Regions from separate parts of the Levilactobacillus sp. HBUAS70063 genome, predicted to be linked through region 2. Evidence: predicted binding sites of a transcription regulator. Region 2 holds the regulator's gene; each other region holds the start of a gene.
The links. Region 2 encodes NrdR, which represses ribonucleotide reductase genes. Its sites were predicted from a motif close to ACACNATATATNGTGT; they were not measured.
Positions count from the first base shown of each region.

Region 1 (7,812 bases), on a different contig from region 2:
GATGCTGACTAATTTGTCAAAAAATTCGGATTAAATTTGCAATCTACCGGTTAGTAAGTAAAGATAAGGATATGATGAATACTATGGCAAAGAGTAAGGTCGTACATGCGGAAAGTTTTTTCGAATCTTACATGGAATTAAAGCGAGAATTGGAGAAATCAGCGACGCGGTTCCAGCGAGCCATGGGGATTTCGGTGGATCAATATGCAATTCTGCACCATATTTTAGAAAATCCTGGTAAGCTCACATCAGCCACCGTTGCCGATAGTCGGGGGATTTCGCGGGCCGCAGTGTCCCGGGGCATCTCACAACTGATTCGCCGGGGCTACGTATTGCAAAGCTATCAGACGTCTGACCGGCGCGTTCGGCCACTGTCGTTAACAACCAGTGGCGAGGACCTAGAGCGCGCGTGCCATGATCTGCTGATTAAGTCGGCGAAGATCATGAGTGAGACGCCCATCACAGATGAGGGGAGTCAGGTGACTGTGGGTGAGTTAACGCAGATGTTAGCCGCCGCAACGGCACAACTAACGCCTGAATCCCCCGAATCGTAAACCGCTTTAAATTAGGTCAACTAGATCAGTCGTTCGCGACTGGTCTTTTTTTATTCAGTCGTTCCCCCCAAACCACCAAAAGTGTGCAATTTAGAATGGTTACATTTTTTGTTTCACGGGAGTCGTACCGGGCGTGTAATCGTTTTCTGGCACTGGAACAAGCATGAAACAAATCTGAAAATTAGACCGCTACGCGTAAAATGGCGTGCTATAATCAAATCTGTTGTTCAAAACGAGCACCACAATATATTGTGCTAATTAGCCACCTCGCCGGCGAGAAGAATACTATATGTGGTTAACAAAACATGAGGGAGCGCATTAGCATGAAGCATTATATTCAATTTTTATCTCACCAACTCAAGGGCTGGCCGCAACAGAACTATTACCTGTTCTTTTTCAGTTTAGGCTGTCAGGTCATGACCTTAGTGGGTCAGAAAATAACGTTATTGACCATTCTGACGTTCATTGGGACTACGCTAGGCGTGCTGTGTGTTCTGGCGATTAACGCAGCTAAGTCAGTTAACGGTTGGCTGGGTGTGCTGTCCGCCTTTTGCTTCATCGTCACCGGCTTCGCGGCCAAGAACTACTTGAGTATTTTTGAGCAATTGGCCTACGTGGTGACGCTGGATATTCCCGTTCTCTTGAGCGCGAGCTGGAACGTCAATATGGCGTCTAAAATTCGGAAATTCAACGGTAAGAGCTGGGCGCTGGCGTTGTTTGCGACGGTCGCCGTCTACCTGGTTTCCGGCTGGGGCATTGGCACCTTTACGGACGATCCGCGGCCTTGGGTCGATGCGATTAGCTTTGCCATTAGTCTGACGGCCGGCGTGATTTGTTTCTTACGTTTCAACAATCAATACGTCTGGTGGATTGCTTCCGGTTTGGCCCAGATGGTGCTGTGGTTCATTTCGTTTCGGCAGGGGTCCGCGACGCTGGCGATGTTTATCAACAGTTCCGTCTACCTCGTCAACGACGTGTTAGCCTTTACCGTGTCTCCTTGGTACAACCAAAGGGAACGGGCCCGGCTTATCAAGCAGGAAACGGCTTATGCCGCCAGCTTGAATGAGAATGCTAACTAGAATGAGAGGGAAGTCTGGAACGCAAATTCCAGGCTTTTTTCGTTAATCTGACAGACGCGGGTGACCTTACCGTTTGTGGAACCTAGGCTCGAGCCAGCTTCCCATGCGTTTCCGGTAGAAAATGACGACATTCCGTGATTTTTGCGGCGGATTTCTGAGGGACGTGGTAAACTAAAGGCATTGTTTTTAGCGAGGGAGTAGAGACCATGATAGTTGAAAGAAAGATTGGGGCCAAAGACCAGGACTTAAAGTGGGTCATGACCATGGTCGAGAGCGAAGACGATCGCCGTGACCTGCAAGTTAAGTACGGCCTCACCGATGAGATTCTCACGTACATCACCGATGAAAATGAACGTTCCCACTATGACCGCGATGAATTTCTCAATTCCCAACTGTTCGTGTTGCACGTGCCGGTGGTGGTTGACCAAGTTTCACAGCGCTACATCACGCGCCCGGTAACGTTTCTATTGAAGGGAAATCTGGTGTTTTCCATCACCACCAAGACGACCCACTGGGTGAATACGTTGCTGAGTGAACGGCTGAAATTAAATCAAATCTACGATACCAACGAGCTGTTGTTAGTGGGGATGTTCATTCTCTTTGACCAGTTCATCGGTCCGATTCGTAAGATTAATGCGGAACAGAACCGGTTGGACCAACAACTCAACAAGTCGCCGGACAACAAGGATTTGATCGCCCTGTCCAACCTGCAACAGAGTCTGGCCTATTTCGTCAGTGCCACGCGTAACAACGCCATGATGGCGGTCAACCTGAGCAATACGCCGTTCGGGCGGCAGCTCTCGGACACCAATCAGGAACGATTGGACGATGCGGTCATTGAAGCCCGCCAGACTTCCGAAATGACGGCGATTGAGGCGGACGTTGTCGACCGGATCTCGCGGACGTTTAACAACGTCTTAAATAATAACCTGAACGATACGATGAAATTCTTGACGATTTGGTCGCTGGTTTTGACGATTCCGACCATCGTCACCGGTTTCTACGGCATGAACGTGAAATTACCGCTGACCAATTACGGTGGGGTCTCGTGGCTGATTACGGTGGCCATTACGCTGGGCGTCATGGTCTGGGTCGCCTTGATGCTGAAACACCGGCATTTCTGGTAGACCCCCGGTTGGTGTGGTACAGTCGAACTTTTTGATACGGTAGAATTTAAGTGGTATGACGGAGATCTCCAAACGGGGGTCTCCTTTTAGTTTGGGCAGGATTGGCTTGTTAGTTCGCGTGGCATCTCACCATTCTCTAATCTTTTGATAGCGCTTTAAGCGCCGGAATGCCGCGAGGTCGGGGCGTTTGTTTGGTAAAGTTACCAAGTGCGCTATTTCACTAACAAAAAGTAAGCTAAAATACTGGTATTCGCTTTCAAAACGGACTATGATGTTACCAATCAATGATTTTGGGGTGCCACTATTGGACGACACCACCAACTAAGGAGCGCGATTTAAATGACAAAAATGATTGCGGGTCAAGCATTAGTTAAGGTTTTAGAAGCCTGGGGGGTCGACCACCTGTATGGTATTCCTGGTGGTTCCATCAACCACACCGTCGAGGGGCTCTACCTTGAAAAGGATAAGATCCAATATATTCAGGTCCGTCATGAAGAAGTCGGCGCATTAGCCGCAGCCGCCGATGCCAAGTACACCGGTAAGGTCGGTGTGGCCTTTGGTTCCGCGGGTCCTGGCGCCACGCATCTTTTCAATGGGTTGTACGATGCCAAGATGGACCACGTGCCCATGCTTGCCTTGGTTGGCCAAGTCCCCACGGCCACGATGAACACGAACTATTTCCAAGAAATGGATGAAACGCCGATGTTCGCCGACGTTGCGGTCTATAACCGGACGGCAACTACCGCGGAACAGTTGCCTTACGTGGTCAATCAGGCCATTCGAGAAGCCTACCGGCAAAAGGGCCCGGCCGTCGTCATCATTCCAGAAGACTTATCGGCTACTGAAATTGATTACGAGCCGGTTAAGACGCCGAACACGGTATCCGATACCTTTACCCAAACGATTGATCCGAAGGCCGTTACGGCGACGTTAGAGCTGTTGAAGGCGGCTAAGCACCCCTTGATTTATGCCGGTCGAGGATTGCTGGGCGCCCGGGATGAACTGGTGAAATTCAGTGAACAATTCAACCTCCCCGTGCTCAACACCGTTCCGGCAACTGGCGTGATTCCGACCGACCACCCGAACGCCATTGGGACGTTTGGCCGGTTGGGGTCTAAGTCCGGCTTTGAAGCCTTACAACACACCGATTTAATCCTATTCCTGGGGTCCGAATTCCCATTCGCTCAATTCTGGCCGAAGAACATCAAGATTATTCAGGTCAACAACAACGCTTTTGATATTGGCAAGATGGTACCGATTGACTACGCGGTCATTAGCGATGCCAAGAGCTACCTACAAGCCATGATTGCGACGGGTGAAACGTTGCCCGAAACGGAATGGCTGAAGGCCAATCGGGTAAACAAGCAAAACTGGAACAAGTGGTTGGATCAACTGGCCGCAGACGACAGCCATGGCCTAGCGCCCGAGGCCGTGACTAAGAAGGTGGCTTCAATGGTCGGCCCCAAGGATACCTATGGAGTGGACACCGGGAACGTCTCCGAATGGTCGGTTCGGGGCTTGCCAATGGATAAGCAACAGCGTTTCGTCTTGTCCGGGTTATTTGCCACGATGGGCTACGGCTTGCCAGCCGGCATGGCCGGGGCACTGAGTGTTCCAGAGGGTCAGGCCTGGTCGTTCTCCGGTGACGGCGGCTTTGCCATGGTGGCTCCCGACATCATTACGGAAGCCCGTTACGAATTGCCCGTCATCAACGTGGTCTTTAGCAACCAACGTTTCGGTTTCATTTACCGCGAACAGGTTGATACGAAACAACACCTGTACGGGGTCGATCTGACCGACGCCGATTGGGCTAAGGTTGCCGAGGGCTTGGGCGGCATTGGCTTTACGGTCACGAACAACGCCGAAGTCGAACAAGTCTTTGACCAGATTAAGGACCTACAGGCCAAGGGTAACAAGAAGCCAATCGTGGTCAACGCGGTCATTAAGAACGATGATCCGATTGGGACGGCCTTCATGCCACTGGACGCCAAGCTCTACGGGCAAGATACCGTGGACGCCTACGCCAAGGAAAACCACATTGACCTCAAGCAGCAACCCGCATTGGGCGAATTGCTTCGGGCCAAGGGCGACAATCTCTAATTTAAACGCCATCAAAATCCGTTTCACCGCCGTTTCGTGGGTGAAACGGATTTTTTGTGTGGAACGGTAAACTTGGTCTTGAAGTTTGGGGATGATTGGCTTAAAATCGTTAGCTGACTAACAAAGGGAGATGATGTGGCTTGCCCGCAAGAAGATTAGGCGCTTGGCTACGAGATGCCGAGCATCAAATGAACTTTGAAATGAATGAGTTTGCGCGACCCTATGGCCTCACCGGTATGCAAATGTCCGTGATTGACTTTCTAAGCCGGCGGGGGGCGACCGATACCTTTCAAGTGGACGTGGAACGCGAATTTCACGTCCAGCGTTCCACCGCGTCGATGTTAATCAAGCGGATGGTGGAACGCGACCTGGTGACTCGGGTGGTCGCGGACCAGGACAGTCGCAAACGACAGTTAAAATTAACCCCTCAGGGTAACCGCTTGGTGCCGCTGGTAACGGCGCACCTGGAACAACAGGATGCCAAGATGGTCGCGGGTTTGACCGCCACGGAGGCACGGGCCTTTCGCCAAGCTTTAGAGAATGTCACCCGTTGGGGAAAAACAAAGGAGTAGAGGCTAATGACCAGAGAGAAAATTGAACCTCGCGTGATTGGTGCCGTTCTGGCAACGGGGCTGATGTCGTTGAGTGGGGTCATCATTGAAACCGCAATGAATATTACCTTCCCCACTTTGATGAAACAGTTTGGTGTGACGACCGGGACCGTGCAGTGGATGACCACCCTGTATCTCCTCATTGTGGCCTGCATCGTGCCCGTTTCATCCTACTTGAAACGCCGCTTCAAAATGAAACAACTCTTTGTGACGGCCAATCTATTATTTATTGCCGGTCTCCTGATCGATGCCTTGGCCCCGGCCTTCGTGTGGCTATTGGTTGGTCGGGCGGTTCAGGCTGTCGGAACCGGAATTGCCTTGCCCCTGATGTTTAACATCATCTTGGAGCAAGTTCCGCTGAGCCGGATTGGCATGATGACCGGCGTGGGCACGCTGATTACGGCGGTCGGCCCGGCGATTGGTCCGACTTACGGTGGTATCCTGGTGACCAGCCTGAATTGGCGCTACATCTTCTGGCTGTTGCTGCCGTTTCTGATTCTCTCGTTTTTCGTGGGGATCAAAACGATTCGCCAGGTCGCTCCCGTGGTGCCGGAACGCTTCGATCTACTGAGCATACTGACCGTGGTGGCAACCTTTGCCGGACTGATCTACGGATTCAGTTCGCTGGGAAGCCAACCGTTGTTGAGTTGGGCCATTCTCGGCGCTTGGATCGTGGGTATCCTTGGCCTCATTGGATTTGTCGTGCGTTCCAGTCGGGTGGAACATCCCCTGATTAGGCTGGCAACGGTGAAAAATCCGGCCTTTGCCTGGCATTTAGCGGCGTTCTTTCTCTTACAGACGACCGCACTGGGGCTGTCCTTTATCCTGCCAAATTACCTCCAATTAGTCGATCAAAAAACCGCTTTCATTGCCGGCTTAGTTGTGTTGCCCGGCGCCGTGATTGGGGCTGCCTTTTCACCGATTGGCGGTCAGATTCTCGACCGCTTTGGGGCGAAGAAACCCATTCTATTGGGCCTAAGTATCGTGACGCTAAGTCTGATTACCATGACCGTTTTTGCCCGACACTTGTCCGTGTTGGCCGTCTTGGGGCTTTACGTCGCCTACATGATTGGGATCGGCATGGCCTTCGGAAATATTATGACGGCCGGCTTGAAACAGCTTGGAGAAGATCTCAAGGCCGATGGAAATGCACTGATGAACGCGCTTCAGCAGTTCGCTGGGGCCATGGGGACCGCCGTGGTGTCCATGATTATTTCGACCAGTCAAGCCGGGTCGGGCAGTACGATCGTGAAGACGGCGGTGGGGTCGCAGTGGGCCTTACTGGTGTTGGTGGTGACCGGTGGCATGGCACTGTTGAGCATGCTAATGGCTTTTAAGCTGTCGCGTCCAACGGCTTCGCGTTAGTATTGCTATTGGCTTTACCATAGCGACCACGAGTTAACCTATTTTTATTAACCCCATGCTACACTTCAGTCAATGAAGATGGAATTGTTGATTGAAAGAGAGGCGACCGGAATGCGGTATGACTGGCGATATGGTTTTCATTCATTTTGGCTGTTGATGACGTTAATGCTAATGATGAGCCCGGTAATTTTTATTAATCGACTGGCTGTTAAACACGTGGCTCTAGGCACAATGGTGGCGATTTTAGTAGTGGATTATCTGTTCACGCGTCAATATCCTTACTTTAATCGGTTTGGTCGGCAGGGCTTCAGCGGCTTACTGAGTATTGGTTTCTTTGTGGTCATGGTGGCTGTGGCGCCGTACTTTGGATACTGGTCACCATCGGCCTGGGGATTCGTCAGCTTCTGTGTGGCCAGCTTCGGCGGGTCGCTGGACGGGCGAATCGTTCATCCCACGGATATTCTCGTGAGTCAGACGCGCGCACAGCTCCGTAAGAAAGCTGAAATTTTACGGAAGCCGATGCCCCGCTGATGAGTCGTTGGCAAGAAGAAATACGCATAGACAGTGAGACAAGGGTGGTTGCGCCACGTGATGCCTAGTCGGGTTACGCGGAGGGTGCAGCCTTTTTTGTCGTCTCGTGATTGGTTCGGTAAAGATTTCGCTCTTACAAAGGATGATAACGGTTTTGAGACGTGGGCTGTCGAGGCCAATACTGGCCCGGTCCGCCCACCGCGATCCAACCCCTATTTGGCGAACGGTAAGGCGCCCCACTTGGACAGGGAGCTGAAGAAGGGCAGAGGCTATAAAACAGACGTCATCACAATGTTACCAAACGAAAAGCGGCTGAGAAATTTTCTCAGCCGCTTTGTTTCGGCAGTTTTTAGGTATCTGCTGATGTTGCGTTTTCACCGAAACGCTTAAACACCAGGGATTCAGCCGATGATTTAGTTTGGTCTAATAAGCCGCAGAATAGGTC
Region 1 is NZ_JBANSM010000008.1:44-7,855, forward strand. Features, by position in the region: gene V8I28_RS11510 (MarR family winged helix-turn-helix transcriptional regulator) at 132-554, shown strand; gene pnuC (nicotinamide riboside transporter PnuC) at 878-1,633, shown strand; gene V8I28_RS11520 (magnesium transporter CorA family protein) at 1,840-2,760, shown strand; gene spxB (pyruvate oxidase) at 3,100-4,860, shown strand; gene V8I28_RS11530 (MarR family winged helix-turn-helix transcriptional regulator) at 5,001-5,432, shown strand; gene V8I28_RS11535 (MFS transporter) at 5,439-6,836, shown strand; gene V8I28_RS11540 (hypothetical protein) at 6,993-7,367, shown strand; gene V8I28_RS11545 (hypothetical protein) at 7,791-7,812, opposite strand, start outside.
Region 1: pnuC (nicotinamide riboside transporter PnuC) is a predicted target of NrdR. The motif match lies at 794-809, and genes of this name have one in related genera.

Region 2 (7,812 bases):
TTACCGTGGAAACGGTGAGACGTGTAAGCATTGGCACTCTTGATACCGCCCTTGGCAGTTACTTTGAAACGCTTAGCTGCGGCGCGGTTAGTCTTCATCTTTGGCATAATACGTAATTTCCTCCTTAAATCGGCAGCTGATGCTACCCAATCAATTCACATTATTTCTCTGTGATGGGCGAAAGCATCAGGAACATGCTCCGACCGTCCATCTTAGGCCGTTGTACAACCGTTGCGACATCCGCCGTTTCAGCTGCCATACGATTAAGCACTTCGCGACCAATGTCCTTATGGGTAATTGCCCGACCCTTAAACCGGATTGAAACCCGAACTTTTTCACCCTTAGCCAAGAACTTCTTAGCGTTCTTCAGCTTGGTGTTAAAGTCGTTGGTATCAATGGTAGGACTCAAGCGAACTTCCTTGACACTGACCACTTTTTGCTTTTTACGCGCTTCGCGTTGCTTCTTTTGCAACTCGAACCGGTACTTCCCGTAGTCCATGATCCGGGCTACTGGTGGCTTAGCTTTCGGTGCAACCAAAACTAAATCGAGGTTAGCGTCTTCGGCGATCTGTAAAGCTTCGCGCTTGGTCTTGATACCCAATTGCTCGCCGTCACCAGCGATAAGCCGTACTTCACGTGCTCGAATTCCCTCGTTGACAATCGTGTCGTTTGCTATGGTAATCCACCTCCAAAATAATCTCCGAGAACTGCAGAATCTCACCCACAAAAAATGCGGGAACCTTTGATGATAATCAAACGGCTCCCGCAAGAAATCCAATCAAAATAATCGGATTAACGTGCATATCCAGCCTAGCAGCGTTAGCCACAAGGCGAGAAGCGGAAGCCTCTGCTTAATTTCTCAACTTAACCATCATACCAGCTAGCGTAGAACATGTCAACAGGGTTTTGTTACTAAAATATTGAGCTAACATCAAGACAACAAAAGGGCCGAGGCATGACCCCGGCCACCTTTGCATCAATTCTCTTCTATTCCCTAGTTGTTCGTCAGAAACATAATGGCTTAGTCTTCGCGACTGTAAGAAGCGATGTCGGCTAAGATTTCCTTAACGAAGGCGTCACTGCTCATGGATTGACTGTCATCTTCACCGTACTTCCGAACGGAAACCGTACCGTTAGCCATTTCATCTTCACCCACGACCAACGTGTATGGAATCTTGTGAGTTTGGGCGTCCCGGATCAGGTAACCCATCTTTTCACCACGCTTGTCAACGTTAACCCGCACGTCAGCGGCCTTTAATTCGGCGGCTAACTTGTCGGCGTAGGCCCCGTGCTTTTCTTCGGAAACGGGGATAATCGTGACTTGCTTAGGCGCTAACCAGGTTGGGAAAGCACCCTTGTAGATTTCGGTCAAGTAAGCGGTGAACCGTTCCATCGTTGAAACCAAACCACGGTGAATCATGACTGGACGGTGTTCTTCACCATCGGCACCGACGTAGTGTAAGTCGAAGCGTTCTGGCAACATGAAGTCTAATTGAATGGTCGACAACGTTTCTTCGTTCCCGAGAGCCGTCTTGGTTTGGACGTCCAGCTTAGGACCGTAGAAGGCGGCTTCCCCTTCGGCTTCAACGTAAGGTAAGCCCAGATCATCCATGGCCCCCTTCAACATCGTTTGCGCGTTGTTCCACATTTCATCGTCGTCAAAGTACTTTTCCGTGTTCTTCGGATCGCGGTAGCTCAAACGGAAAGTGTAATCCTTGATATCGAAGTCACGGTAAACCTTGACCATCAAGTCCAGGATACTCTTGAATTCGTCTTGGATTTGTTCTGGGGCAACGAACGTGTGACCATCGTTCAAGGTCATTTCACGAACCCGTTGCAAACCACTCAGGGCACCGGACTTTTCGTAACGGTGCATCATCCCTAATTCGGCAATCCGCAATGGCAGTTCGCGGTAAGAACGGATGTGGTGGTTGTAAATTTGAATGTGGCTTGGGCAGTTCATTGGCCGCAATTCAAGTTGTTCGCCATCGCCCATGTCCATTGGTGGGAACATGTCTTCACGGTAGTGTGCCCAGTGACCGGATTGCTTGTACAGGTCCAGGTTGGCCAGAACTGGCGTGTAAACGTGTTGGTAACCGTTGGCCACTTCCTTGTCAATGATGTACCGTTCGATCGTCCGCCGAATCGTGGCCCCATTTGGCATCCAGTAAGGTAACCCGGCACCGACCTTAGGATCAACGAAGAACAAGTCTAATTGGTTCCCGATAACCCGGTGGTCACGTTCACGGGCTTCTTGACGCTTAGCCAAGTCGGCATCCAGGTCGGCTTGCTTGTAGAAGGCTGTCCCATAAATCCGTTGGAGCATCGGGTTAGAGGACTTGCCTTGCCAGTAAGCACCGGCAACGGAAAGCAACTTGAACTTCTTCACGTCACCCGTGTTGGCTAATTGGGCACCGTCACTCAGGACTTCGTGATCGCCAACCTTTAAGAAGTTCACTTGGTCGCCGTCAACGGCCTTGATCAAAGCCGTCGTGTAAGGATCGTCCTTGGCCTTGGCTAAGGCGTCATCCTTGCTGACCGTCAACCGTTCGATGTCGAGCTTGTCACCCACCAACTTTTCAACGATCACGGCAATGGCGTCTAATTCATCGACGCTAACTTGTTGGTCGTCCTTGTCGGTATCCACGTAGAAGCCATCTTCGTCGGCGCTAACTTCACCCAAGCGAATGGCTGGGAATTCCTTCTTCAAGGCAATCCGAACTAAGGCGGCGGTGGTGTTCCGCAGAACCGTCAGCCCATCGGCATCGCTCTTCGTGACGATTTCAATGCTCCCGTCATGCGCGATGGGGGTTAAGTTGTCGATTAACTCGCCGTCCAACTTGGCCGCAACGGCCTTCTTGCCTAAGCTAATTGAAATCGACTTGGCAACATCTTCTGGCGTGGTACCAGCAGCGAATTCTTTAACGTTGCCGTCTGGAAATTTAAGTGAAATACTTGCCATAATTTTCAATCTCCCTTATTGATTTTGGGCTGACCAACGAAAAAATCCCCAGTGCCAAAGAAGGCACTGGGGACGTCATTAACGTGGTTCCACCCGATATTTTTCACGAGACTACTCCCGTGAACTCTAATCGTCGATAACGGAACGGACCGGCCGGAAATTTCCTCCCGACAGCTAGGAAAGTGGTAATGTCGGCGGGCGCTAAGTCGGCTTCCAAGCAAGGCCAACTCTTCCTGTAAACGTCTCTGCCAACACCATGTCTTTCGTCATAGCTCGTGTGGTTTCACTGACTATTAAACACTTGCGACTAATTATTGTCAAGCGTTGATGCCGAAAAATTATCGGCTAAGTTACCAGAAATTCCGAACGCCCAGCAGCCCCTACTGCGGTCGCCGATTAGCCCCCACCATGGTAATCTCACGCGCCAGGAAGCGAATCCGTTGCATCAGCCGCTGGGCCTTTAACGGTTCGTCATCCCCCCGCGTCGAAATCCGCAGGTGTTCTTTTTCCAGCTGGGCCATGGAGAAGTTGGAGCTAAAGAACGTGGGGAGTTCCTCTTGCATCCGGTATTCTAAGATAACGCCCAGCACGTCGTCTCTGACCCAGGCCGACATGGCATCGGCCCCGATATCATCGATCATCAGAACCGGGGACTTCTTCAAGGCATCGAGTTTTTCCGCCACGCCGTTTTGGGCGATCGCGTTCTTCATTTCCACCGCAAAGCTGGGGAAGTGAACCAACGTGGTGGTGTACCCATCGGCGGCCAACTGATTGGCCACGGCTGCCAAAAGATAGGTCTTCCCCACCCCAAAGCTGCCGGCCAGGTAAAGTGCCTGGTGACGACGCTTCGGATTGGCTTCGTAGGCGTCGATAAAGTCCAGTGCGGCCATTAACGCCTCGGCACGGTCCTCGTCTTGATCGAAATTAGCCAGCGCGGCCTCACGAATATTCTTGGGCATCGCGATGGACTTCACCCGCTGACGCAACTGCTGCTGCGCCTGTTTCTCCAAGGTGTCGGCGGTCGGCACGTAGGCCACGTCGATCAGGTGATTCGACACAATCAGTTGCGGTTCATACCCCGTGGCAAACGTGGTGCCCCCCTTCGCGAGCTTTTCGCGTTCCGAGACAAACTCATACAGTTTAGCCGCCGAACGGGTGAGCACGTCTTCCGCCAATTCCTGCTGGTGGTCGTGATAGAACTTAGTCACGGTCGGGTCATCGTAGACCTTCGCCATGAGTTGACGATAGTTATCGTTTAAATGCCGCTGACTCATCAGTTGCTGCATGGTCTTACTTAAATCTTCCATTGGCTAGTCCTCCTTCCCTTTACTGCGTTTCTCCAAGCGGGCAATCCGCTGCTGCAATTGCTTTTGTTGGGCCGTCGTGAGCTTGGCCTTAGTGGTGGCTTGCGCCGTGCCATCTGGCTTCTTCGCCCAGTCCGGTAAGGTCTCCTTAACCGTCGGCTGCCGGCGCGAGCGTCGCGGCTTAGTGGCCGCCTGCTGGCGCTCCCGAATCTTCTGGATGGCCAGCTGGGGCGTGTTAATCTTGGCCTTACTCCAGTCGTTAGCAATCGTGTCCAGCAGGTTCTTATTCAACGTGGGCCGATCCTCATCGACCAGCACGTGATAAATCATCAGATTCAAGACGGACTCGGGGAATAATTGCCGGCTCACTAGGTCGCGGACAATCCGCTGCTCGCCGTCCGTCACGAAGCCGCCGGTATTTTGCTTAATTCCCTGTAGGAAGGCCGCCGGTGCCGTATTGGCCGCCACCTTAATCAGCGCTTGTTCGGCGCTCGAAGCCCCCTTAACATCGGTCGCGGCCGGTGCTGGAGTGGCCGGCGCAACCGAGGCCTGCCGGTGTTGTAAACCAAAGGCCTGGGCAACGATGCGTTTGAACTGCTCCGGATTGAAGACGTTGGTCGCCAGGTCGGTGGCCTCACCAATATAACGGGCCATCGTCGGTTCGTCTAAGCCATAGGTCGCATGCTCCGTCAACAAGAGCTGGCGATACTTGCTGACCGCTCGCGTATCCACGAAGGACCGCTCCAGCAGTTCTCCCAGCAGTTTAAAATCAAACTGGACCTGGTCCGCCGATAAATTGGGACCACTGGCTGGTGACGAGGTTTCGCGATTATGGGTAATCACCGCGGGAATATCTCGCAGCTCATCCCCATCAACGTGAAACACGTCTAAGAAATTTTTGGTAATATTCTGTTCATTTTCGCTTGGCTTGGCGACCGGCGTATTCGCCGTCACCAATGCCTGGTAAAGCTCTTCGCCCACGACACCCAGCAACTGAACGCTCAGCAGGTCATCCTTAAAGAAAGCCTGCGGCGTCAGTGGCGCATGGAGCTCGTAGACAAAGCTCGACAGGTCGTCCTCGGTCTTCACTCGCGTGGTCAATAACCCCGTGGCTTCCAACCGCAAACGCGCCGCATACAGGTGGGCTAAGTCGAGGCTCAGTTCCGCAAGTAAGATGGCGTGGCGGTGATAACTTTCCCGTTCGGGTAGCCAAAAAAGGGCCGAAAAGAGCCCCGTGGCACTCGGTCCAATAATCGGCTGATAGAGTTGCGTAAGCGTCTGCCAGCTCTGATCGGTCAGGCGGTCGGCCAGCCGGACCAAAAAGCCCGTTTTCGGCTGCAATTGGTGCCAGGAATCCTCCATGCCCTATTTCGCCTCGCTTTGCCGATGGTTCCGGTCCTTGGCCTTCGCCTTATCCTTATCCATCATGTCTTTTAATTCATTGAAGAAGACGCCGGTATCCTTAAACTGCCGGTAAACACTGGCAAATCGGATGTAGGCAATCTCATCCACGTCAACCAACCGGTTCATGACGTATTCCCCGATTAGCTGACTGGAAATCTCATTAACCCCCAACGCGCGAATCTTATTCTCGACGTCATCGACCATCTTAGTCATGACATCCATCCCCACCGGTCGTTTCTCCGCCGAGCGGATGATGCCGCGTAGAATCTTCTCGCGGTTGAATTCCTCACGCGTCCCGTTCTTCTTAATTACCAACAGCGGTGTCACTTCAACTCGCTCAAACGTTGTGAACCGAAAGCCACAGCTCTCGCACTCACGGCGCCGGCGGATGACGCGCCCATCGTCGGTCGGTCGACTATCGACGACCCGCGATCCATTATGATGACAGTGCGGACACTGCATTTTGGTCACCTCATTTTTTCATTGGTTCTGATTGATTTAAACGTTAACAACACGTCGACCGTTCACCACGGTCAGCTCCCACCAATTGCTCAGTCGGACTTAATCGCCGACGACGAGCCTAAATTAGTGGTGTCAAGCCATTTTACCACTTGTTGGCGCGTTTCGGCAATCGTTCCCGCGTTATCAATCACGACATCGGCGCGGGCCACCTTCTTTTCAATCGGCCATTGCTGGTCAATTCGCGCCTGCGCGGCCGCCTGGGTGAGGCCGTCTCGGGCCATCAACCGCTGCCGTTGAATCGCTGGCGTGGTGGCCACGACCATGACGTGGTCCACCAGATGAATCAAGTAACCCACCTCGTAAAACGTGGGGGCATCGATCATGATGGCCGGCACGCCTTGTTTCCGGTACGTAGCCAGCTGACGGGTGATTTCCGCCTGAATTAAGGGCGTGGTGATGGCTTCCAACCGACGGAGTTCCGTCGGTTGACCAAAGACCAACCGGCCCAATTTATGGCGATTCAATTGCCCATCCGCCTGACGGTAGTCCGCCCCAAAGGTGGTCAAAATCTGCCGCAATCCCGGCGTTCCCGGGGCAACCACCTCACGGGCAATCACATCTGCGTCGATGATGGTCAAACCGGCCTGTCTGAGCCAGACACTGACCGTGGATTTTCCCGTGGCAATGCCGCCGGTCAAGCCCCACACCTCAGTCATGGGCCAAACCTTCTTCCACAGCTTCCGGCGGATACGGCTGGCAATGCGGACAGAAGTGGGTTCCGCGCTGGGCCACCTTAATCTTCACAATCTCGGTCCCACAGCGCTCACAGGGTTCCCCCTCGTGGCCGTAGACGTGTAGCTGATTCTGGAAGTTCCCCGCCTCGCCAAAGGCCGTGGAGAAGGAGTGAACGGTGGTGCCGTGCCCGGCAATTGCGCGCCCAATCTCCTGGATAATGGCCTTTCGTAGCGTGGCGAGCTGATCGGTCGTCAACGTGTCAACCGGCGTCAGCGGATTAATCTTCGACAACCACAGAACCTCATCCGCGTAAATGTTGCCTAACCCGGCAATGCGCGACTGGTCTAGCAGAAATGGCTTGATAATCTTATGGGACTTGCCAAAGATGCGTTGCATGTACGCCAGTGTTAACGTTTCTTCCGTGGGCTCCGGCCCCAGTTTGCCCAGCGATGGCAGTTCGATTCCCTCCGTGCCGGTCTTAACCAAGCGCATTCGGCCAAATTTCCGGGTATCGTTGTACCGCAGTTCCCGGCGATCCTTGAGATAAAAAATCACGTGGGTGTGTTTAGGCACCGGGCTTCCCGCGGGTTGAACGTCATACTTGCCCTCCATCCGCAGGTGAGAGACCAGCGTCAGGTCCCCGCTGAGCCGAAAGAGCAGGTACTTTCCCCGCCGGTCGACCCGTTCAATCTTCCGGCCAATCAGGTCGGCCGTAAAGATCTCGGCGTCCGGTCGCACCATCTTGGGATAAAAGACGTCGACGTGGTCAATCGTCGCACCGCCCACGAGACTCTCTAAGCCCCGCCGAACGGTTTCAACCTCTGGTAATTCTGGCATACATTCTCTCTCCTTTGTAGCTACTTGGCGTCATACCAGGTTGGCCCGTAGTGACTCTCAACCTTCAACGGGATTTCCAAATCAATGGCGGAATCCATCACGCTCGGG
Region 2 is NZ_JBANSM010000001.1:34,510-42,321, reverse strand. Features, by position in the region: gene rpmI (50S ribosomal protein L35) at 1-107, opposite strand, end outside; gene infC (translation initiation factor IF-3) at 161-682, opposite strand; gene thrS (threonine--tRNA ligase) at 1,022-2,962, opposite strand; gene dnaI (primosomal protein DnaI) at 3,343-4,269, opposite strand; gene V8I28_RS00260 (replication initiation and membrane attachment family protein) at 4,273-5,628, opposite strand; gene nrdR (transcriptional regulator NrdR) at 5,632-6,132, opposite strand; gene coaE (dephospho-CoA kinase) at 6,222-6,848, opposite strand; gene mutM (bifunctional DNA-formamidopyrimidine glycosylase/DNA-(apurinic or apyrimidinic site) lyase) at 6,841-7,704, opposite strand; gene polA (DNA polymerase I) at 7,725-7,812, opposite strand, start outside.

Region 3 (7,812 bases), on a different contig from region 2:
TAGGAAGTGTCACGCATCGAACCCCTCCCTTCTCAATTCATGGGACTAACGCAACGTGCTCTCTAAGATATAATAACCCTTATCCTTCTTGATGATGGCGCAATTGCCAAACGTGGCCTGCATGGTCTTTTCGGCCGATGGCGCGCCCTGCTTTTTCTGCAAGACCACCGTTAACGTGCCACCGGGTAAGAGGTGGTCCTTGGCGCCGGTCAACATGGCCGTAACCACTTTCTTCCCCGCGCGAACGGGTGGGTTCGTTAAGATAGCGGCGTAACGCTGCGTGACGTGCTCGTAAATATCCGACGTCTTGATTTCCACGTTTTCAATCTGATTGGCCACGGCATTTTGCCGCGCCAGGTCCAGTGCTAGTTCGTTGACATCGACCATTGTGACCTGCCGTTCCGGCCACTGCTTAGCCAGTGCCAGCCCGATGGGACCGTACCCCGTGCCCAGGTCCAGCCACGGCCCAGCCGGCGTCTTATCCGCGTTAAACGCGTTCAGCAACGTCCGTGACCCGTAGTCCACGCGATTCTTGGAGAAGACCCCGTTGTCGGTGGTAAACAACAATTCGTTGCCTAAGAGGGTAAACGGCCAATGGTGTTCTTCGTGTAAAACATCTGGATTTTGTGTATAATAGTGATTAGTCAAATTCTCCGCCACCTTTTAGGTCTATTTTACCTTAGATTTTTGACGGAAAACAGGAAAAAAACTTTTAAAGCGCAAAGCACTATATTTGGTGGTTATTGTATAACCCAACTACCAAATGTGGTGCTTTTTTTGATTGCTATTTTCTATATCTGGTGTACACTTAACTCATTGAGATTGAAATTTAAGGGATGTGGCAACAATGAAAGTAACAGTTTACTCAAAAAATAATTGCATGCAATGCAAGATGACGAAGCGTTTTCTCAGCGAACACAACGTGGAATTCGAAGAACGGAACATTAATCAAAACCCAGAATATGTGACTTACCTCAAGGAACATGGCTTCCAAGCCGTTCCAGTAATTGAAGCATCCGGAATTCCTGCCTTCTACGGCTTCCGGCCAGATCAATTGACCAAGATTGCGGGTTAACTTCGTAAGCCCCAACCCCTCTTGGCGACGCCGTGCTGGTTCACGGTGCCGCCATTTTTATTTGAACCGATTAACCTAGACCTGAAATAGTTCACCACTAAAAAAGAAGGAAGAGATGACGAGTATGAGTTTAAAGAATTTAGGCGACGTCACATACTACGACTTGAACAACGAGATCAACATCCCCGTGGATGGGCAGATTCCGTTGAATAAGGATCAGGAAGCCTTACAGGCCTTCTTGAAGGAAAATGTGATCCCGAACACCAAGACGTTTGACTCTCTGCGCGAGCGCTTCGACTACTTGATTGCCGGCAACTACGTGGAAAAAAAGGTGATCGACCAGTACCCGTTTGCCTTTATCGAAGACCTCTACGCCTACCTGAAGGCCCAGAACTTTCATTTCAAATCCTTCATGGCGGCCTACAAGTTCTACGCCCAATACGCGCTAAAGACCGATGACAACGACTACTACCTGGAAAACTTCATCGACCGCGTGGCCATGAACGCCCTGGACTTCGGAGACGGCGACCAGACGCTGGCCCACGACCTGGCCGATGAAATCATCCACCAGCGCTACCAACCCGCGACGCCAAGCTTCTTAAACGCCGGGCGGGCACGCCGGGGCGAACTGGTCTCTTGCTTCTTGATTCAGTCCACCGATGATATGAACACCATTGGCCGGACGATTAATTCCGCCCTCCAACTCTCGCGAATCGGCGGTGGCGTGGGGATTAGCCTGTCCAACCTCCGGGGTGCCGGCGACCCCATCAAACACATCGATGGTGCCGCTTCCGGCGTGGTGCCGGTCATGAAGCTTCTCGAAGACAGCTTCTCCTACTCCAACCAACTGGGACAACGTCAGGGGGCCGGCGTGGTCTACCTCAGCGTCTTTCATCCCGACATCGTGGCCTTTCTGAGCGCCAAGAAGGAAAACGCCGACGAAAAGATTCGGCTCAAGACCCTGTCACTCGGGGTGACGGTGCCCGACAAGTTCTATGAACTCTGTGAACAGGACGCCGACATGTACCTCTTTAGCCCCTACGACGTCGAACGCATCTACGGCAAGCCGTTCGCCTACGTGGACATCACTAAGGAATACGACAATTTGGTCGCCAACCCCGACATCCGCAAGAAGAAGCTCAAGGCCCGCGAGCTGGAAACTGAGATTGGCAAACTCCAACAGGAATCCGGCTACCCGTACATCGTCAACATCGACACCGCCAACCGCGAGAGTCCCATCGACGGGCGCATCGTGATGAGTAACCTGTGCTCCGAAATCATGCAGGTTCAGACGCCTTCTACCGTTAACAATAAGCAAGAATACATTCAAAAGGGCACCGATATTTCCTGCAACCTGGGGTCCACGAACATCGTTAACCTGATGACGTCCCCCGACTTCGGCCATTCCGTTGAAACGATGGTCCGGGCCCTCACCTTCGTCACCGACCACTCCGACATCGACGTGGTGCCTTCCATCCAAAAGGGCAACCACCTGGCACACACGATTGGCTTGGGGGCCATGGGGCTCCACAGCTACTTCGCCAAGAACCACATGATGTACGGGTCCAAGGACAGTATCGCCTTCACCAGCGTTTACTTCATGCTTTTAAACTATTGGACATTAAAGGCTTCCAACGAGATTGCCAAGGAACGCCACGAAACGTTCCATAACTTCGAAAAGAGTACCTACGCCGATGGTAGCTACTTCGACCGTTACACGGAACACGACTGGCGCCCAACCGCGGCCAAGGTCCAAGACCTCTTCAAGGACGTCTGGTTACCTTCTCCTGAAGACTGGGCCGACCTCAAGCAGGCGGTCATGCAAGACGGCCTGTATCACCAGAACCGGATGGCCGTGGCCCCCAACGGATCCATCTCCTACATCAACGACACCACCGCTAGCCTTCACCCGATTATCAACCGGATTGAGGAACGGCAGGAAAAGAAGATTGGGAAGATTTACTACCCAGCACCTTACCTGGACAACGACACCATGCCTTACTACAAGTCGGCCTACGACACCGACATGCGGCGAGTCATCGACGTCTACGCGGCGGCCCAAAAACACGTGGATCAGGGGATGAGTCTGACCCTGTTCATGCGTTCCACGATTCCCGCCGGCCTGTACGAATGGAAGAACGGTCGGACCGACAAGATGACTACCCGGGACCTGAGTATCCTGCGTAACTACGCCTACCGGAAGGGCATCAAGTCAATCTACTACGTCCGGACCTTCACCGATGACAACAACGAAGTCGGCGCCAACCAATGTGAAAGCTGTGTTATCTAGCTTCCACTTCAATCAATGCTACTGGCACCGGTATTTTCATTTTGATCCGGTAAAAAAACAAGGCTTCAATTTTAAACGAAATATAACGAGAGTGGGGCCCCCGTCCGGTCGCCTTTGACGGGCGTTGTCCGGTAGATTTCACGAGGTCGCCCGCTCTTTACTTAAAGGTTCTCGCCACGAGTGTGGTAAGCTTAAGCCAACACACCGGTGGAACCCTAGTAAAAGACAAAGGAGTGGCTGCAATGACACGAACAGAAAATTACAAGGCGATTAACTGGAACGCGGTTTCTGATGAAATCGACAAAGCAACTTGGGAAAAATTAACGGAACAATTCTGGCTTGACACCCGGATTCCCGTCTCCAATGACTTGGACGACTGGCGGACGTTAGACACCGACCATCAATGGGTCGTGGGCCACGTCTTCGGGGGATTAACCCTACTGGATACCCTCCAATCGCAAGACGGCATGGCCGCCCTGCGTAAGGACGTGCGGACGCCCCATGAAACGGCGGTGCTCAACAACATCCAATTCATGGAATCCGTTCACGCCAAGAGTTACTCCACGATTTTCTCCACGTTGAACACCCCAGAAGAAATCGATGAAATTTTCCAATGGAGCGACTCCGAAGAATTCCTGCAGAACAAGACCAAGCGGATCTTTGACCTCTACCACGATGACGAACATCCTCTGAAGAAGAAAATCTCCAGCGTCTTCTTGGAAACGTTCCTGTTCTACTCCGGCTTCTTTACGCCCCTGTACTATCTGGGCCACAACAAGCTCGCCAACGTGGCCGAAATCATCAAGCTGATTCTGCGGGACGAATCCGTCCACGGCACCTACATCGGCTACAAATTCCAGCTTGGCATGAAGGAACTAACCGACAACGAACAACAACAGATGAAGGACTGGATGTACGACTTCCTTTACAAGCTCTACGCCAACGAAGAAAAGTACACCCACACGCTGTACGACCAAGTCGGCTGGACGGAACAGGTCTTAACCTTCATTCGCTACAACGCCAACAAAGCGCTGATGAATCTGGGGCAAGATCCCCTCTTCCCTGATACGGCCGAGGACGTAAACCCCGTGGTCATGAACGGGATTTCCACTTCCACGGCTAACCACGACTTCTTCTCCCAGGTCGGTAACGGCTACCTGTTGGGGAACGTCGAAGCCATGAACGACAGCGACTACAATATCGGTGAACCCGATGATCCCGAGGATCCTAGTAAATAACGACTAAGTTAAAACCGGCAGCCGGCCGCAATCCATTTCACGATTGCGACCGGCTGCCGGTTTTTTTGTCATTGAAATTAAACGACTTAGGCAACTTTGTCCACGCTGGCCGCCTTGCCGTTCGCCCCAGATGAGCTGGAACGCGGTGGGGAGGACGTTTCGAGCCAAAGAACGGTCTCGAAACTCGCTTGAAACCGCTAAGAACCAGCGTTTTCAAGTCGCCATTATCTAACCGGCTACTGCCGCTTAGATAATCCCACGGCTGAGCTCATCTAGGGCTTCACTCTCGGCTTAAATAGGCGTGCTTAAAACGTTTGCTGATACGCGCAAAGCCGCAATCCACCACCGCTGACGGGACTATCGACATTTTGGGATAAACCTACCCTGCCGGAGAGCGCCGGCCGTGATAACACCGTAATCTGGCTAAAAACGACAGGTTACGGCATAGTTTGCGGCTTCCAAGCGAATCGGATACCCACCCTTTGGCCGGAGGCAGTCCCTACAGCCGGCGGAACTTCCGGCAAGGTGCCGGCAATGCGTTAGACCATCGGCGCCTCCCAGAATCCCTTGGTATCGACGTGGGTGGCCGCCGCTAGCGTCTCTAACTGCGTGATTTCTGCCGGCGTGAGCTTAACCTTTTCCGACCGTAGCGTACTGGCAATATACTTTTCCTGGGTCACGCCGATGATGGGCGTCGTCCCCTTGGCCAGTGCGTAAGCCGTAGCGACCTCAGCGACCGAGGCGTTTTGTTTGGCCCCGATGGCCCGCATGGCCGCCGTTAGTTGCGTGAGCTGAGGCAAGACGGCGTTGTAGACCTTCGCGCGCTCACTGCCCGCGGGTAAGGGATGGTCGACGTCGTAGTGGCCGGCCAGCGCCCCCTGTTCCAGCACCATGTAGGCGAAGAAGTCGATGTGGTGCTGATGGCAGTAGTCAATGATGCCGGCCCGTTCGGACGACCGGTAGAGCAGGCTAAAGTGATTCTGAACGGCCGAGAGCCGAATGCCCGCCGTCCCCAAAATCTCGCTGGCTCGTTTAATCTGGGCCAAGTTGTGGTTGGAGACCCCGACGCGTTTGACCTGACCGCTCTTGACCAGCGGAATCAGTTCCGGCGTCCATTTCTCCACGTCATCCGGGTTGTGAATCCAGTAAAGGTCCACGTGATCCGTCCGCAGTCGTTTCAGACTGCCGGCCAACATATCGGCCATCTCGTGGGGGCCATTGCCGGCCATCCGGGGCGTAAACTTGGTGGACAGCTGATAATCCATCCGCGGATAAGCCGAGAGTAGGTCGCCCACCAGGCGTTCGGACGTCCCCTTGCCGTAAGCGTAGGCGGTGTCCCAGAGGTTAAAGCCCCGAGACATGCCCGCCGTCACCACCGGCTTTAGCGTCTCGGCCGACAGGGTATCTCCAAAATACTTGTTCGATGCGTTATCCCCCCAGGCCCAAGTTCCCAGGGCAATTGCAGGTTGTTTTCCCATAATATCAAGCTTCTCCTTCGTCTGACTACGACCATCATACCGTGACCACTCGCCGAAAAACAACGATTCCAGAGGGGTTAGCAAACTCGTTAACCAAATGAACGACTCCTCCAGGCGACCAATCACCCCCGATTTGATTGGATCGTCACCAGAAGGTTAAAAGTAGAATTAACACGTTAATTTCCGTAACGACGGTGTTCTGTCCATTAAGACTGGTGAAACCAGGTGCCTGCGCCTGCCAGGGGTTCCGCCTGCTATGGGGGACGCCTCCAGCCTGGAAAACGGGCTTCCGGTTCGCTTGGAAGCCTTGCCAAACCCGCAAGTCTCCCAAGTCGCCCCACGCTGTAAGCTGAGAAAGGCCCTCAGCTAACACCGTCGACACAGCTGGCTCCACCCCTAGCGATCTCCGGCGGGATGGTGTTTATCAGCAACACCGACGTTTATCGACAAACTAGTTGTTACGTCGAGTTAAGCCGCTGGTTGCTGGTCAGCACTCTCGTAGCCGTGAGTGAGCCAAATATGGGTTCAGCCGTGGGAGTTCCCTTAGCGGCAGCTTTAGCCGGTTAGGGAACTGGCGTCTTTGAGACGCGGGCTATCGGCTCAAAGCGAGGCCGAGACCGCTCTCAGGCCCGGTCCGCTTTCACGACGGAGCCGTATACGACTAAAATTACCGTCATGAGTTAGCTGATAACCTTAGTTTTAGTCGACTTTCGTCTTTTCCCTTCGGATAGCACAAAAAGTGGCTCCCCCAGAGGATTAGCCACTCCTCAGCTTTAATTTCCCTGGATGAAGCCCGCCTGCAGATACGCCGGATCCGGATACCGGTAGAAACCGGCCCCGGTCTCCTGACCTAGATGGTGCTGGTCAATCATCTCGACTTTAATCTGGTGCGCCACCATCACGAGGCCCTCGCGCCCCGGCTCGGCACTCGCGGCCAGCATTAATTTATACGCCGTCTTCAGCCCAATCTCATCCAAGACGGCAAACGGTCCCCGCACCGCGCCGGTCGCCATCATCCAGGTCCGGTCGATGGTCTCAAAGTCCGCGACCCCCTCGACCCACAGCATCAACGCCGTGCTTAGGAAGGAATCCAGCATGGCATTTAAGATGTAGGCGGGATGTTCCTTCCGCAACTGAATCGGGACCAATCCAATCTGCCGGACGAAGGCCACGACTTCCTGGTAAACCGCGGGATCGGTGCCCGGATGCCCCATGACTTCCGCCAAATGATTCGCCCAGACGTGATTGGTAAAATGGAGCGCGAGAAACTTTCCGGGCCGGCCCGTAATCGCCGCAAATTGACTGGGAACCATCGTTGACGAACTGGTCGCAAAGATGGTCTCGCTTGGGGCAACCTTAGCTAATAACGCGTAAAATTCGTTCTTAACGGCCACCACCTTGGGCGTAGTCTCAATGACCAGGTCGGCACCTTCCACGGCCGTCTCTAAATCCGTGGCGTACCGCAGATGATCGTTGGTCGTCTTAATCACGGCCGGTGTGGCCTGGCGTTCGTGCATGTAGGTCTGATCCCAGGTCGCTACCCGCCGCTTGGTCGCCGCACTCGCCGCTGGACTCACATCGTAAACCGTGACGTCTAGGCCACTAAACGCAGTCTGAAAGGCAATCTGACTGCCCATGGTCCCCCCGCCAGCAATCACCACTTTCTCAATCGCCATGATTCCTCATCCTTTCTCCAATACTCCCCCACACCTCGTTGTTTCTCCACCAAGG
Region 3 is NZ_JBANSM010000004.1:69,705-77,516, reverse strand. Features, by position in the region: gene tadA (tRNA adenosine(34) deaminase TadA) at 1-17, opposite strand, end outside; gene V8I28_RS07200 (class I SAM-dependent methyltransferase) at 46-648, opposite strand; gene nrdH (glutaredoxin-like protein NrdH) at 848-1,075, shown strand; gene nrdE (class 1b ribonucleoside-diphosphate reductase subunit alpha) at 1,200-3,365, shown strand; gene nrdF (class 1b ribonucleoside-diphosphate reductase subunit beta) at 3,608-4,603, shown strand; gene V8I28_RS07180 (aldo/keto reductase) at 5,143-6,081, opposite strand; gene V8I28_RS07175 (3-hydroxyacyl-CoA dehydrogenase) at 6,855-7,757, opposite strand.
Region 3: nrdH (glutaredoxin-like protein NrdH) is a predicted target of NrdR. The motif match lies at 725-740, and genes of this name have one in related genera.